3 regions of the Streptomyces sp. NPDC056347 genome follow, and region 2 is predicted to be linked to each of the others. Evidence: riboswitches for the same ligand, from Rfam matches in the RefSeq annotation. Region 2 holds a riboswitch; each other region holds the start of a gene.
What was found. Region 2 has a riboswitch for cyclic di-AMP ahead of ACFCV8_RS26135 (M23 family metallopeptidase). Riboswitches for the same ligand answer to the same signal wherever they lie in the genome.

Region 1 (4,658 bases), on a different contig from region 2:
GGGGCTGCCGGAGGCCTGCGCCAGCGTCTCGTGGAACCATCCGCCCAGTGGGCGCAGGTCCTCGGTCTCGCCCCGCAGTGCCCGGTCGCGGCCGAGGCGGACGAGGCCGCGCAGCACCTTGAGGTGGGCCTCGGTGCGGCGCTGCGCGGCGCGGGCGGCGCCCAGCGGCTCCAGCAGCGTCCGGGCCTCCAGGAGGTCGGCCGCCTCCAGGTCGGTGGGCTCGGCCACGCAGGCGCCCGCGTGTCTGCGGGTGACGACGAAGCCCTCGGGCTCCAGGGTGCGCAGCGCTTCACGGACCGGGACGCGGGAGACCCCGTACCGGCGGGCCAGCACCTCCTCCGTGAGACGGCTGCCGCGCGCGAAGACACCGGAGACGATGTCGTCACGGATCGCCGTGCTTACCGAATGCGCGGGAATGCGCATGCCCGAACCTCCGCCTCAGTACCCGCGAGAACGCGGTCGCCCGAAACCTGTTCCGTGACTCTATTGCAATGCGTCGGAATTTCCGATGCCGGGCAGGAATTCACGAATGACTTCCGGCCGCGGAAGGGCCCGGCGAAATCCGGGGGCGGTCCATCGAAGGGCTGCCGCCCACGCCGTGCGGCGGACATGCCGAAGGCCCCGGACACGGGGTCCGGGGCCTTCGGCGGATGCAGCGCGGAGCGCCCGTCAGACGGCGGCTCCGTGGGCGCGCAGATACGCGACCGGGTCCAGGTCGGAGCCGTACGACGGCGTCGTGCGGGCCTCGAAGTGGAGGTGCGGGCCGGTGGAGTTGCCGGTCGAGCCGGAGAGGCCGATCTGCTGCCCTTCGGCGACGCTCTGTCCGATCGAGACGCCGATGGAGGAGAGGTGGCCGTACTGCGTGTACGTGCCGTCCGTCATCCGGAGCACGATGTTGTTGCCGTACGCGCCGCCCCAGCCGGCCTCGACGACCGTACCGGCGCCCACGGCGACGACGGAGCTGCCGGACACCGCGTGGAAGTCGACGCCGGAGTGGCTGCCGGAGGACCAGAGCGAGCCGCCGGACTTGTAGCCGGTGGTGACGTACGAACCGGCGACGGGGAGGCGGAAAGCGCCCAGCCCGGTGCGCTCGGCGGACCGGGCGACGCGGGTCGTCCCGGCGCGGGACTCGGTCGCGCGCTCCGCCGCGACCCTGGCCTCGGCCTTCTTCTTGGCCTCGGCCCTGGCTTTCGCCTTGGCCTTGGCCTTGACCTTGGCCGCGGTGTCGGCCTGGTGCCGCTGTGCGTCGGCCTGGGCTCCGATCCGCTCGGCGAGGGTCTCGTCGATGGTGAGGACCTGGGTGAGGCCGGTGTCCTCGACGGCGGCGGACTCGGAGTCCGCGGCGACGGCGGGGGCGGCCAGACCGCCGATGACGCCGGTGGTGGCCAGGGTCGCGACGCCGACGGCCTTCGCGCCCCTGCGCGTCAGTCGGTTCGGGGCACGGTGCTTCCCGGTGGCACGGGTGAACGCCATGGAGTGGCTGATCCTTTCCTTCCTTCTCGCCTACCGGGTTAGCTGACGGGTTCGGAGCAGGAAGGTCTCCTACGGGCACCCCGGCCCCATGGGGCTCAGGCGTCCGATTCACCCCAGGGACTGCGTGGGTCCCCGGCTCCCCGGGCTCGCGCCGGACGGGGACTCGGCGATGACTGTCCGGTACGTCACGGATGCGGCATACGAGTGCGAACAGTCGAGCCGACGCTAAACGGGGTTGCTTTCATCCGCCAAACGGACAGGCCGTTTTGTAGCGCATCCCACAGGGCAGACGGGCAACCTCCCAACAGAACGGACAAAAGGGGCGACCCTCACGAGATCTCGCTCGTGCGGGTCGCCCCTTTGCCCCACTGTGCACCGATCGGCGCGGTCCGTGTTCGGTCTCACCGGTACCGACCGGCCAACCGGCCGTTCAGCCGGTCAGCCGGTGACCACCGACACCTCTCCGATGCCCAGGGCCCGGACGGGCTCCGCGATCCGGGCCGCATCGCCGACCAGGACCGTGACCAGCCGGTCGACCGGGAAGGCGTTGACGACCGCCGCGGTCGCCTCGACCGTGCCGGTCTCCGCGAGACGGGCGTACAGCTGCGCCTGGTAGTCGTCCGGCAGGTGCTGCTCGACCTGGTCGGCGAGGGTGCCCGCGACGGAGGCCGCCGTCTCGAACTTCAGCGGCGCGACGCCCACCAGGTTCTGCACCGCCGTCTCGCGCTCCTCGTCGGTGAGGCCCTCGGCCGCCAGCGTCCGCAGCACCGTCCACAGGTCCCTCAGCGCCGGTTCGGTGGACTCGGTGTCCACCGAACCGCTGATCGCCAGCATCGCGGCACCGGTGGCGCCCGACGCCGAGTCCGGAGCCGTCGAGCGCAGCACCTGGGCGAAGGCCCGCACGCCGTACGTGTAGCCCTTCTCCTCGCGCAGCACCCGGTCGAGCCGGGAGGTGAGCGTGCCGCCCAGGCAGTAGGTGCCGAGCACCTGGGCCGGCCACACGCTGTCGTGGCGGTCGGCGCCGATCCGGCCGATCAGCAGCTGGGTCTGCACCGCGCCGGGCCGGTCGACGATCACCACCCGGCCGGTGTCGTCGGCCGTGATCGGCGGTACGGGGCGGGACTCGGCGGCCTCGCCCGACCAGTCGCCCAGGGTGTCGGCGAGCAGGGCGTCCAGGTCGATGCCGGTGAGGTCGCCGACGACCACGGCGGTCGCGGTCGACGGCCGGACGTGGGCCTCGAAGAAGGCGCGCACGGCGGCCGCGTCGATCCGCCCCACCGTCTCCTCGGTGCCCTGGCGCGGACGCGACATCCGCGCCTCGGCCGGGAAGAGCTCCTTGGAGAGCTGCTTGGCGGCGCGCCGGGCCGGGTTGGCCTGCTCGTGCGGGATCTCGTCGAGCCGGTTGCGCACCAGCCGCTCGACCTCGCTGTCGGCGAAGGCGGGCGCCCGCAGCGCCTCGGCGACCAGCCCGAGCGCCTTGGCCAGCCGGGAGGCCGGGACTTCCAGGGAGACCCGGACGCCGGGGTGGTCGGCGTGTGCGTCGAGCGTGGCGCCGCAGCGCTCCAGCTCGGCGGCGAACTCCTCCGCGGTGCGCTTGTCGGTGCCCTCTGACAGCGCCCGCGACATGATCGTGGCCACGCCGTCGAGGCCCTCGGGCTCGGCGTCCAGCGGGGCGTCGAGGAAGATCTCGACCGCCACGACCTGCTGGCCGGGACGGTGGCAGCGGAGCACCGTGAGGCCATTGGGCAGGGCGCCGCGCTCCGGGGCGGGGAAGGCCCAGGGACGAGCGGTGCCGGGGGCCGGCTGCGGGTGGAACTGCATCGAAACTCCAGTCGCGGCGTCGGTCACTTGCCCGCTCCTTCCTGCGCGTCGGTGTCGTCGGCGTCGGTCGCGTCGGCGTCCGCGGACTCGGCCGCCTCGACCGGCTCGTAGACCAGCACCGCGCGGTTGTCGGGGCGCAGCCGGGCCTTGGCGATCGCCTGGACCTCCTCCGCGGTGACGTCGAGCACCCGGTGCACGGCGGTCAGGGCGAGCTGCGGGTCACCGAACAGCACCGCGAACCGGCAGAGTTCGTCGGCGCGCCCGGCGACCGTACCGAGCCGGTCCAGCCATTCGCGCTCCAACTGGGCCTGCGCTCGCTCCATTTCCTCGGGCGTCGGGCCCTCGGCGGCGAACCGGGCGAGCTCCTCGTCGACCGCGGCCTCGATCTCGGGAACCTCCACACCGCCGGACGTCTTCACGTCCAGCCAGCCGAGCGAGGGTGCCCCGGCCAGCCGCAGCAGCCCGAAACCGGCCGCCACCGCCGTACGGTCGCGCCGGACCAGGCGGTTGTGGAGCCGCGAGGACTCGCCGCCGCCGAGCACGGTCAGCGCGAGGTCCGCCGCGTCGCACTCGCGGGTGCCGTCGTGCGGCAGCCGGTAGGCGGCCATCAGGGCCCGCGCCGGGACCTCCTCGCGCACCTCCTCGCGAAGCTGCTCGCCGATGATCTCCGGGAGCGCTCCGTCACGCGGCGGCTGCTTGCCGTCGTGGGACGGGATGGAGCCGAAGTACTTCTCGACCCAGGCGAGGGTCTGCTCGGGGTCGATGTCGCCGACCACCGAGAGCACCGCGTTGTTCGGCGCGTAGTAGGTCCGGAAGAAGGTGCGCGCGTCCTCCAGGGTCGCGGCGTCCAGGTCGGCCATCGAGCCGATCGGGGTGTGGTGGTACGGGTGGCCCTCGGGGTAGGACAGCGCCGTGAGCTTCTCGAACGCCGTGCCGTAGGGGACGTTGTCGTAGCGCTGGCGGCGCTCGTTCTTGACGACGTCGCGCTGGTTCTCCATGGACTCTTCGTCGAGCGCGGCGAGCAGCGAGCCCATGCGGTCCGCCTCCAGCCACAGAGCCAGCTCCAGCTGGTGCGTGGGCATGGTCTCGAAGTAGTTGGTGCGCTCGAAGCTGGTGGTGCCGTTGAGCGAGCCGCCGGCGCCCTGCACCAGCTCGAAGTGGCCGTTCCCCTTGACCTGGCCGGAGCCCTGGAACATCAGGTGCTCGAAGAGGTGCGCCAGGCCGGTGCGCCCCTTGACCTCGTGGCGCGAGCCGACGTCGTACCAGAGGCAGACCGCGGCGACCGGGGTCAGATGGTCCTCGGAGAGCACCACGCGCAGGCCGTTGGCCAGGCGGTGCTCGGTCGCTGTCAAGCCGCCGGAGCC
Region 2 (4,658 bases):
GGCCTGGAGCCGCTCGGGGCTGATGTTGGAGGCGGCGATCTCCCGGACCTTGCCCTCCTTCACCAGCTCGTCCAGGGCCGTGATGATCTCCTCCACGGGGACGGACTCGTCGTCGAAGTGCGTGTAGTAGAGATCGATGCGGTCGGTTCCGAGCCTGCGCAGCGACGCCTCGGCCGCGGCCTTGATGTTGGCCGGGGAGAGCCCCTTGTAATCGGGGTGGGTGGAGACCTTGGTGGCGATGACGAGGTCGTCGCGGTCGGATCGGGAGGCGAGCCACTTCCCGATCACCGTCTCCGATTCCCCGCCCTTGTTGCCCGGAACCCAGGCGGAGTAGCCGTCGGCGGTGTCGACGAAGTTGCCCCCGGCCGCGGTGTACGCGTCCAGCACTGCGAACGACTGCGCCTCGTCGGCCGTCCAGCCGAAGACGTTGCCACCGAGTGCGAGCGGGAAGACCTGGAGACTCGAGGAGCCCAGCGGGCGTAGAGAAGTCATGAGTGGATCAACGAATCCCGGCGAGCCCGCTATTCCGCGATTCCGGGCGGGCCCGCTGTTCCGCCCGGCGCCCCGTCCGCCCCTTCCGCCGGGGCGGAGGCCGCCCGGAACAGAGCCGGCAGCCCTGACGTCGGGGGGAGCGTCAGGGCTGCCGGGGTTCACGGGCCGGGAAACCGGCCGGGCGAGCGATTCGGGGACCGGCTCAGGCAGTGGTGCCGGCGGGACGGCTCAGGGGGTGAGGCCCTTGCTCTGGAACCAGGCCATCGGGTCGATGCCCGAACCGTCGGCGGAGTGGACTTCCAGGTGGAGATGCGGGCCGGTCACGTTGCCGGTCGCGCCGACCCGGCCGATGACCTCGCCGGTGGTGACCTTCTGGCCCACGCTGACGCCGATCGAGGACTGGTGGCAGAACCACACCTCCGTACCGTCATCCAGCTTCAGCACCGTGCGGTAGCCGTACGAACCGGCCAGGCCCGCCGAGGTGATCGTGCCGCTGTGGACGGCCTTGATCGGGGTACCGGTCGGAGCGGCGAAGTCGAGGCCGGTGTGGTGGCCGGAGGACCACATCGAACCGGCCTGGCCGTAGGTCGAGGTGATCGTGTACGAGAAGGTCGGGAGGGAGTAGCTGGCGGCGAGCTTGGCGAGCCGTACGGCCTCCGCCTTCTTCTTGGCCTCTTCCTCCGCCTTCTTCTTCTCGGCGGCGGCCTTGGCCTCGGCCGCGTCCTGCTGCTTCTTCGCCTCGGCGGCCGCCTTCTCCGCGGCGGCCTTCTCCTCGGCGGCCTTGGCCTCGGCGGCGGCCGCGTCCTGCTGCTGCTCGGCCTGCTGGAGGATGCGGGCGCGCAGTGCTTCACCGGCGTCCGTGGTGCCCTGCTCGGCCTCGGCGGTGGTGATGCCCGCGGTGGTGAGCGGGGCGGCGGCGGTGGCGGCGGCGGCCTGGTCGGCCTCGGACTCGCCGGCGAACAGGGAGCCCACGCCGGGCAGGGACTTGGCGTCCGGGAGGTTGTCCGAGATCGCGTCGGGCACCGAGATGGAGACCGGGGGCTTGCCCTGCGCGGTGGCGATGCCGCCCGCGCCGACCGCCGCTATGACGCCGACACCCAGGACCGTGGAGCTGCGGGCGAGTCCCGTGCGCTGCTTGGCGACACGGTGCCTGCCGCGCACCGGGCGGACCGTCTCCTCCGTGGGGTTCCACTCGCTCCAGCCGCGCTCGGCCTCGGCGTTGCCCGCGTCGGAACGGAAGTCGGTGGCGAACGCGGCGGTGTGGTCGGCAGTGGCGAACTCGGCGGTGCGGTCGGCCCCATGGCCGGTGCCGTGACCAGTACCGAGATCACCGTGATCGCCGTGGAACCATGAAGGGGCTTCGGGGGCAGGCTTGTTGGACGCCACGGGGGCGCACTCCTTTCCTTCCTTCTCGCCTACCGGGTTAGCTGACGGGTTCGGAGCAGGAAGGTCTCCTACGGACTCCTCCGCCTCTCACGAGGCACAGGCGCCCGATTCACCCCATGTAGGTGGTTCCCCGGTTCCCTTGCGGGATTCGGCGCTCGCGCGCGGCGCCGCCCTTGACGACGGCTGGGACGACCGCGCTGCGTTATCGAACGTTAATAGACACCGGGGCTTCATTCCAAGCTGTTCCCACTGATCGTTCACGTCTTTGGCCTGGACTTTACCGGGCATATATGTATAAACAGGGCCACTTGATCGCCGCTCAGCCGTCAACTCGTTTCTGACGTTATGTCAAATGTTATGCGGAGCGGCGCCCTTCGACTACACACCGTGGTATCGCCTTTGGGGCCGCTCATTCCTTGTCCGCGCCCACGATCGGCACGGTCCGTCGCCGGTCCGGCTGCCCCTGCGCGGGACGCACCACCGCGAGCAGCGCCATGTCGTCGGTCGTCTCGCCACCGGTGTGCAGGCGCACGTCGTCGGTCAGCGCGGAGAGCAGCTCCTCCGGCCCGGGGAAGATCCGCCCGCTCAGCCGGGCCGCCGGGTCGTAGAAGACCCCTTCGGCGTTCCGGGCCTCGGAGAGGCCGTCCGTGTAGAGGAGCAGCGTCGCCCCGTCCGGCAGCTCCCACTCGTCCGTCCGCTCCTGCCACGTACCCAGCCCCATGCCGAGCGGCAGCGCGGGCACCGAGGGCCGCAGCACCTCCAGCGCCCCGTCCGGGTGCAGCAGAATCGGTTCGGGATGCCCGCGGTTGACGATCCGTACGCGGGACAGTCCGGCCGGGATCTCGGCCAGTACGGCGGTGATGAAGCCTTCGAGCACGTCGAGCCCGCCCCGTCGCGCCTCCTCCCGGGACAGCGCCCGCTCCAGCCGTCCCGCCACCTCCGCCAGGGACGACTCCTGTTCGGCCGCCTCGCGGAACGCCCCGATGACCACGGCCACCGTCTCCACGGCCCCCAGCCCCTTGCCCCGTACGTCCCCGACCACCATCCGCACCCCGTGCGGGGTGTCCGCCACGGCGAACAGGTCGCCGCCGACGTACTCGTCCGCCTGCGCGGCCTCGTACCGTGCCGCGACCTGCAGTCCGCCGATCCGGCCGGCCGGCTGGGGCACCACCGCGCGCATGGCCGTCTCCGCGATGAACCGCGCGGAGGCCAGCTGCTCGTTGCTCCGCCGCACCACCCCGTTGATCACGACCGCGAGGACCGAGACGGTGGCCAGGGTGAGCAGTTCGATCAGCGGCACCACCTCAGGCAGCGTGCTGCTGTACAGCCGCAGCAGGACGACCGCCAGCATCGAGGCGACGGCGGTACGGACGGTACTGGCGAGCGAGAAGAACGGGGCGGCGATCAGCGGCGCGGCCACGAAGAACGGAATGGCGGTGAAGGTCTCCGGGGTGAGCCCGTCGAAGAGCACCCCGCCGAGGATCATCAGCGCGGGCAGCTTGCGTACGAAGCTCCGGCCGCGGGCCCCGCCCCCGGCGTGCCGGCCGCGCCGCTTCTCCCGCTTCCACACCAGTGGTCTCCTGCCCGGTACGCACGCGGGCGCGGACGGCGCCGTGCCCCGCCCCCAGCCTCACCGGAGGGGGACCGGGCGGCGACTCCGCGTCGGCCGAAGGAGGTACGGGCGCAGCCCCGGGGAAAACGAATCGGGCCCGGCACGCTGTATGCGTACCGGGCCCGATTCCTTCAGTAGCGGGGACAGGATTTGAACCTGCGACCTCTGGGTTATGAGCCCAGCGAGCTACCGAGCTGCTCCACCCCGCGTCGGTAAACCCAACTCTACGCCATCCCGGACGCGCTTCTGACCACCCGGGCCATCGACCGGCATCGCACAGGCAAGAGGCGCACACATATATGCGGTGATATGACTGGTTTACCCCTGTTCATCACCGCGCAGAACGCGCGTCGGCCGAGGAGAGATCCGTGGACGACTACCCCATGCTCAACCTCTTCTGGACCATGCTGGTGTTCTTCCTCTGGATCATGTGGCTGTTCCTGCTGTTCAAGGTCATCACGGACATCTTCCGCAGCCACGACCTGGGCGGCTGGGGCAAGGGGGGCTGGCTGATCCTCTCCCTGCTGCTGCCCTACATCGGCGTACTGCTGTACGTGATCTTCCGGGGCGATTCCATGGCCAAGCGCGAGGTCAAGGACGCCCAGGACCGCGAGGCCGCCTTCAAGTCGTACGTACGCGAGGCGGCCAACTCGCCCGACAGCGGTACGGGCGGGACCGGCGCCCAGCGGAGCAGCCACGCCGACGACCTGGCGAAGCTCGCCGATCTCCGTGACCGGGGCGCGCTCACGGACGAGGAGTACCAGCGGGCGAAGGCGAAGCTCCTGGTCTGAGCGGCGCCGCAGCACACGGACACCCTGAGCGACGGTCACGGACACGGCGACCGCATCATCCGATCGGTGGACCCGGCCGTCGTCCGTCGAGGGCCCGGAAGGGAGCCCGCAGGTCGACCGGGACGGGCCGGACGCGACCCGAGGATGGACGGCGGAGCGGGAACGCGGAAATCCCCGAACCGCCCGGCCGAACCCGAGGAGTCGTTCACCATGAAGAAGCTGTCGCTGCGCGCCCGTGTCCTGACCGGTGTCGCCGCCGCCGCCATCGCCGGTACCGTCGGAGTCGCCTCCGCCAGCGCGTCCACCCCGGCCGCCGCACCCGCCGCCGCGGTGAAGGCCGACGCCAAGAACCGCAACCTCCAGCAGAGCACCCACCT
Region 3 (4,658 bases), on a different contig from region 2:
AGCCCTGATCCGTGTTCTCGTACGAGGTGCGCTCGGCCGGGGTCAGCCGGTCGAGGAGACGGCGGGCCTCGGTCAGGCGGGTCGTGATCGCCGCCTTGCTCTTCCTCAGCTCCGTCCGGCGGGCGGTCAGGTCGGCGAGCTGCCCCTTGGCCTGGGCGCGCAGCGTGGCGATCCGGGCGACCTGCTGCCGGACCCGGTCGAGCGCGACGGACTGGCGGTCCGCGACCCGGTCCAGGTACGAGGCCCGCTCCAGGTACTGGTCGGGGTCGGAGGAGAGCGCCAGCTGCACGGAGGGGCCGAGGCCGCTGGTGCGGTACTGCGCGGCGGCGAAGGACCCCAGCTCCTGGCGGGAGGCGTTGAGGCGCTCGGTGCGGCGGGCGGCCTCGTCGCGCAGCGCGTCCAGGGCATGCTCCGCGGCGGCGGCCTTCTCCTTCGCCCCGTTGTACCGCTCGGTGGCGATCTCCGCCTGGTGGTAGAGCCGGTCCACCTCGGACTTGACCTGGGCGGGGGTGCGTCGCGGTTCGGCGTGGGCCGCGGAGCCGGGCAGCGCGGCGGCGGTGGCGGCGCCGGTGAGGGCGAGGGTCGCCGCGGTGCGGGCAGCAGGGCCGGTGTACAGGCGCTGCTTGGGTTTTCGATGCGCTGCCACGGGGGCGTGCGTCCTTCCTGACGACTGCCCGACGGGAGTTGCCGACGGGCCCGCCGGTACGTTCGGCGGAGTGGCCGGTCTCCGTTGACGTCGGTCGCCCGGTCCGTCAGTGACGCTAGACCCGGGACACGGGCCGGAGTCGTAATGACGCTTATTGCTCGGTTTTGGCGTGGCAACGCCGACGATTGATCGGGAAAATTACGTCAGAGTGCCGCAATTGGTACAGGTGCGAGTGAAGTGGCACGAGGGCATGTTTGCCCCGTGAAGGTGGACCTGCCTGCCGGGGGGTGATATGGCCACGGCTAGGCTGCGGCCTCATGGACGTACTCATACATGTCTTCGTCGCCCTGCACATCGTCGGCATCGCCTCCCTGCTGGGCGGATTCCTGACCCAGATGAAGTCGATGGGCGCGGGCACGGCCCGGTTCGTCCCGGCGATGCTGCACGGTGCGCTGACCATGCTGGTCACCGGTGTCGCGCTGGTCGGGATGAACGAGGCCGACGGCGGTCACGTGAACAACATCAAGATCGGCGTGAAGCTGCTGGTCCTGATCGTGGTCCTGGCGCTCGTCTACATCAAGCGGGACGAGGAGAAGGTCGACAAGGGCGCCTTCGCGGCGGTCGGCGGGCTGACGCTCGTCAACATCTTCATCGCCACGCTCTGGACCTGATGCCGTTCCCGGCTGCCGGACGGGTCCGGCAGCCGGTACGCGGTACGCGGTCCGCGCGTGCCCGCCGCCGGCTACGCGGGGCGCACGCTGCCGTAGATCGGCATGTAGTAGATCGACTCCTCGCGCACGTTCGCCCCGGGCTTCGGCGCGTGGATCATCATCCCGTCGCCCTTGTAGATGCCGACGTGGCTGATGTCGTCGTAGAAGAAGACCAGGTCACCGGGGCGCAGGTCCGCCGTGGCGACCCGGGTGCCGATCTTGACCTGGTCCCAGGTGGTGCGCGGGATGTCGACGCCCGCGGCCTTCCAGGCGGCCTGGGTCAGCCCGGAGCAGTCGTACGAGGCCGGGCCCGTCGCGCCCCACACGTACGGCTTGCCTATCTGGGCCCGGGCGAAGGCGAGGACCTGCTCGGCCTTGGTCCCGGTGCTGGTGCCGCCGTCCGTGCCGGTACCGGTGCCGGTTCCCGCGTCCGTTCCCGTACCCGTACCGCCGGATTTCTTCGCGTCCCGCGCGGCGGCCTGCTGCTTCGCCAGCTCCTCGGCCTTGCGCCGGGCCTCCGCCTCTTTCTTCCGCTCGATCTCCGCGAGCCGCGCCTTCTCCTCGGCGGTCAGCTTCGAGAGCAGCGTGCGCGCCTCGGACAGCTTCGTCCGCACGTCCTGCTTGCTGGTGCGCAGCGACGCCTGGGCCGTCGTCAGCGTCTCCAGGCTCCGTACCGCCTCGGACCGCTTCTTCGCGGTCCTCTCCTGCTGGACGCGGAAGTCCGTGACCGCCTTCTGCTGGCGGCTGGTCATCCGCTCCATGAGCTGGCTCTGGTCGAAGTACGACTGCGGGTCGTCGGCCAGGAAGAACGTGGCGGTCGGCGCGACGGAGCCGTTGCGGTACTGCGCGGCCGCGAAGGCGCCCAGCGTCCTGCGGGCGTCGTTGAGCCTGTCGGCCCGCTCGGCGACGTCCTCCAGCAGGCCCTCGACCTCGGCCCGCTGGGCGGCGGTCGCCTCCTTCGCCCGGTTGTACCGCTGGGTCGCGGTGCCCGCCTGCCGGTAGAGATCGTCGACCTTCTTCTGTACGTCCTCGACGCTCGGCCTCGGGTCGGGCGCGGCCACCGCGCTCTGCGTGGAGAGCAGTGTCACGGACGCCAGGGCCGCGGTGGTGAGCCCGACGGCCGGTGCGGTGGAGCGCACCCGGGTACGGGGCTTGCGGTGCGATGCCAAGACGGCATCTCCTTCCGTGGACCGCCTACCGGGTTAGCTGTCGGGTTCGGGCGAACGGAAGGCGCCCTACGGTCCAGATGTGGGGGAAGGACCGATTCACCCCGGTACTGCGTCCGGGTCCCCGGCTCCGGACTCCCGCGAAGGCAGCCCGGATTCGGCGCGGGCGCCCGCTCGGCGTGGTTCGCCGCAAGGGGGTCGGGCCGCCCGGTCGAGCACGCTAGCCAACCCGTGGTGCCGCTGGGAAGGTTGATGTTCGAAATGCCCGATACATTTTCGTGACCTGCGCGAAGGCGGCAAAGGCGCTCACCCACCGTGGACCGCCGCTCCCGCTCCGTACCGTCCCGGCGAACGCCCACCGGGGGACAGGGGGCAGCCCGTAGACTCGACAAGCGATGAGCAGCCTCTTTGACGACAGTTTCCTGGCCGGCCTCCAGCACTCGGAGGAACAGCCCCCGCCGCCCCCCGAGGACGCCGCACCCGAGGAGGTGCCGGAGGGTCTGTTCGAGGGCGTGTTCGACGGCCCGCCGCCCAGGGACGCCTACTACCGCGACGGCGCCCCCCGCCCCGTCATCGACCCCGCGGCGCTCCTCGACGGGCTCAACACCGAGCAGCGCGCCGCCGTCGTCCACGCGGGCTCCCCGCTGCTCATCGTCGCCGGGGCCGGCTCGGGCAAGACCCGGGTGCTGACCCACCGGATCGCCCACCTCCTCGCCGAGCGCGGGGTGCACCCCGGTCAGATCCTGGCGATCACTTTCACCAACAAGGCCGCGGGCGAGATGAAGGAGCGCGTCGAGCAGCTCGTCGGACCGCGCGCCAACGCCATGTGGGTCATGACCTTCCACAGCGCGTGCGTACGCATCCTGCGCCGCGAGTCCAAGCGGCTCGGCTTCACCTCGTCGTTCTCGATCTACGACGCGGCCGACTCCAAGCGGCTGATGGCCCTGGTCTGCCGCGACCTCGACCTCGACCCGAAGCGCTTCCCGCCGAAGTCGTTCACGGCCAAGGTCTCCAACCTGAAGAACGAGCTGATCGACGAGGAGACCTTCGCCGGCCAGGCCGCCGACGGCTTCGAGAAGACCCTCGCCCAGGCGTACGCGATGTACCAGTCCCGGCTGCGCGAGGCCAACGCGCTGGACTTCGACGACATCATCATGACGACGGTCCACCTGCTCCAGGCGTTCCCCGACGTCGCCGAGCACTACCGCCGCCGCTTCCGGCACGTCCTGGTCGACGAGTACCAGGACACCAACCACGCCCAGTACACCCTGGTGCGCGAGCTGGTCGGCCCGGCGGGCGAGGGCGACGCCCCGGCCGAGCTGTGCGTCGTCGGTGACGCGGACCAGTCGATCTACGCCTTCCGCGGCGCGACCATCCGCAACATCCTCCAGTTCGAGGAGGACTACCCCGACGCGACGACGATCCTCCTGGAGCAGAACTACCGCTCCACCCAGACGATCCTCTCCGCCGCCAACGCCGTCATCGAACGCAACGAGAGCCGCCGGCCCAAGAACCTCTGGACGAACGCCGGCACCGGCACCCGGATCACCGGCTACGTCGCCGACACCGAGCACGACGAGGCGCAGTTCGTCGCCGACGAGATCGACCGGCTGACCGACGCGGGCGACGCCAAGGCCGGTGACGTGGCGGTCTTCTACCGCACCAACGCGCAGTCCCGCGTCTTCGAGGAGATCTTCATCCGCGTCGGCCTGCCCTACAAGGTCGTCGGCGGTGTGCGCTTCTACGAGCGCAAGGAGGTCCGGGACATCCTGGCCTACCTGCGCGTCCTCGCCAACCCCGAGGACACCGTCCCGCTGCGCCGCATCCTCAACGTGCCCAAGCGCGGCATCGGCGAGCGCGCCGAGGCGATGATCGACGCGCTCTCCCTGCGCGAGAGGATCACCTTCCCGCAGGCGCTGCGCCGGGTCGACGAGGCGTACGGGATGGCCGCCCGCTCGGCCAACGCCGTCAAGCGGTTCAACACGCTGATGGAGGAGCTGCGCACGATCGTCGAGTCGGGCGCGGGCCCCGCCGTGGTCCTGGAAGCGGTCCTGGAGCGCACGGGTTACCTCGCCGAACTCCAGGCGTCCACCGACCCCCAGGACGAGACCCGGATCGAGAACCTCCAGGAACTCG

Region 1: linked by a shared signal. The riboswitch ahead of ACFCV8_RS10260 (M23 family metallopeptidase) and the one ahead of ACFCV8_RS26135 (M23 family metallopeptidase) in region 2 are both predicted to bind cyclic di-AMP.
Region 3: linked by a shared signal. The riboswitch ahead of ACFCV8_RS16515 (NlpC/P60 family protein) and the one ahead of ACFCV8_RS26135 (M23 family metallopeptidase) in region 2 are both predicted to bind cyclic di-AMP.

Annotation. Positions count from the first base shown of each region.
Region 1 is NZ_JBHJQP010000030.1:25,043-29,700, reverse strand. Features, by position in the region: gene ACFCV8_RS10265 (GntR family transcriptional regulator) at 1-423, opposite strand, end outside; gene ACFCV8_RS10260 (M23 family metallopeptidase) at 670-1,473, opposite strand; cyclic di-AMP (ydaO/yuaA leader) riboswitch at 1,487-1,652, opposite strand; gene ACFCV8_RS10255 (M16 family metallopeptidase) at 1,912-3,294, opposite strand; gene ACFCV8_RS10250 (M16 family metallopeptidase) at 3,318-4,658, opposite strand, start outside.
Region 2 is NZ_JBHJQP010000133.1:71-4,728, reverse strand. Features, by position in the region: gene ACFCV8_RS26140 (aldo/keto reductase) at 1-492, opposite strand, end outside; gene ACFCV8_RS26135 (M23 family metallopeptidase) at 721-1,878, opposite strand; cyclic di-AMP (ydaO/yuaA leader) riboswitch at 1,890-2,042, opposite strand; gene ACFCV8_RS26130 (PP2C family protein-serine/threonine phosphatase) at 2,288-3,448, opposite strand; tRNA gene ACFCV8_RS26125 (tRNA-Met) at 3,626-3,699, opposite strand; gene ACFCV8_RS26120 (SHOCT domain-containing protein) at 3,859-4,281, shown strand; partial or broken gene ACFCV8_RS26115 (heme-binding protein) at 4,492-4,658, shown strand, end outside.
Region 3 is NZ_JBHJQP010000061.1:34,694-39,351, forward strand. Features, by position in the region: gene ACFCV8_RS16505 (NlpC/P60 family protein) at 1-646, opposite strand, end outside; gene ACFCV8_RS16510 (hypothetical protein) at 964-1,317, shown strand; gene ACFCV8_RS16515 (NlpC/P60 family protein) at 1,389-2,525, opposite strand; cyclic di-AMP (ydaO/yuaA leader) riboswitch at 2,532-2,695, opposite strand; gene pcrA (DNA helicase PcrA) at 2,918-4,658, shown strand, end outside.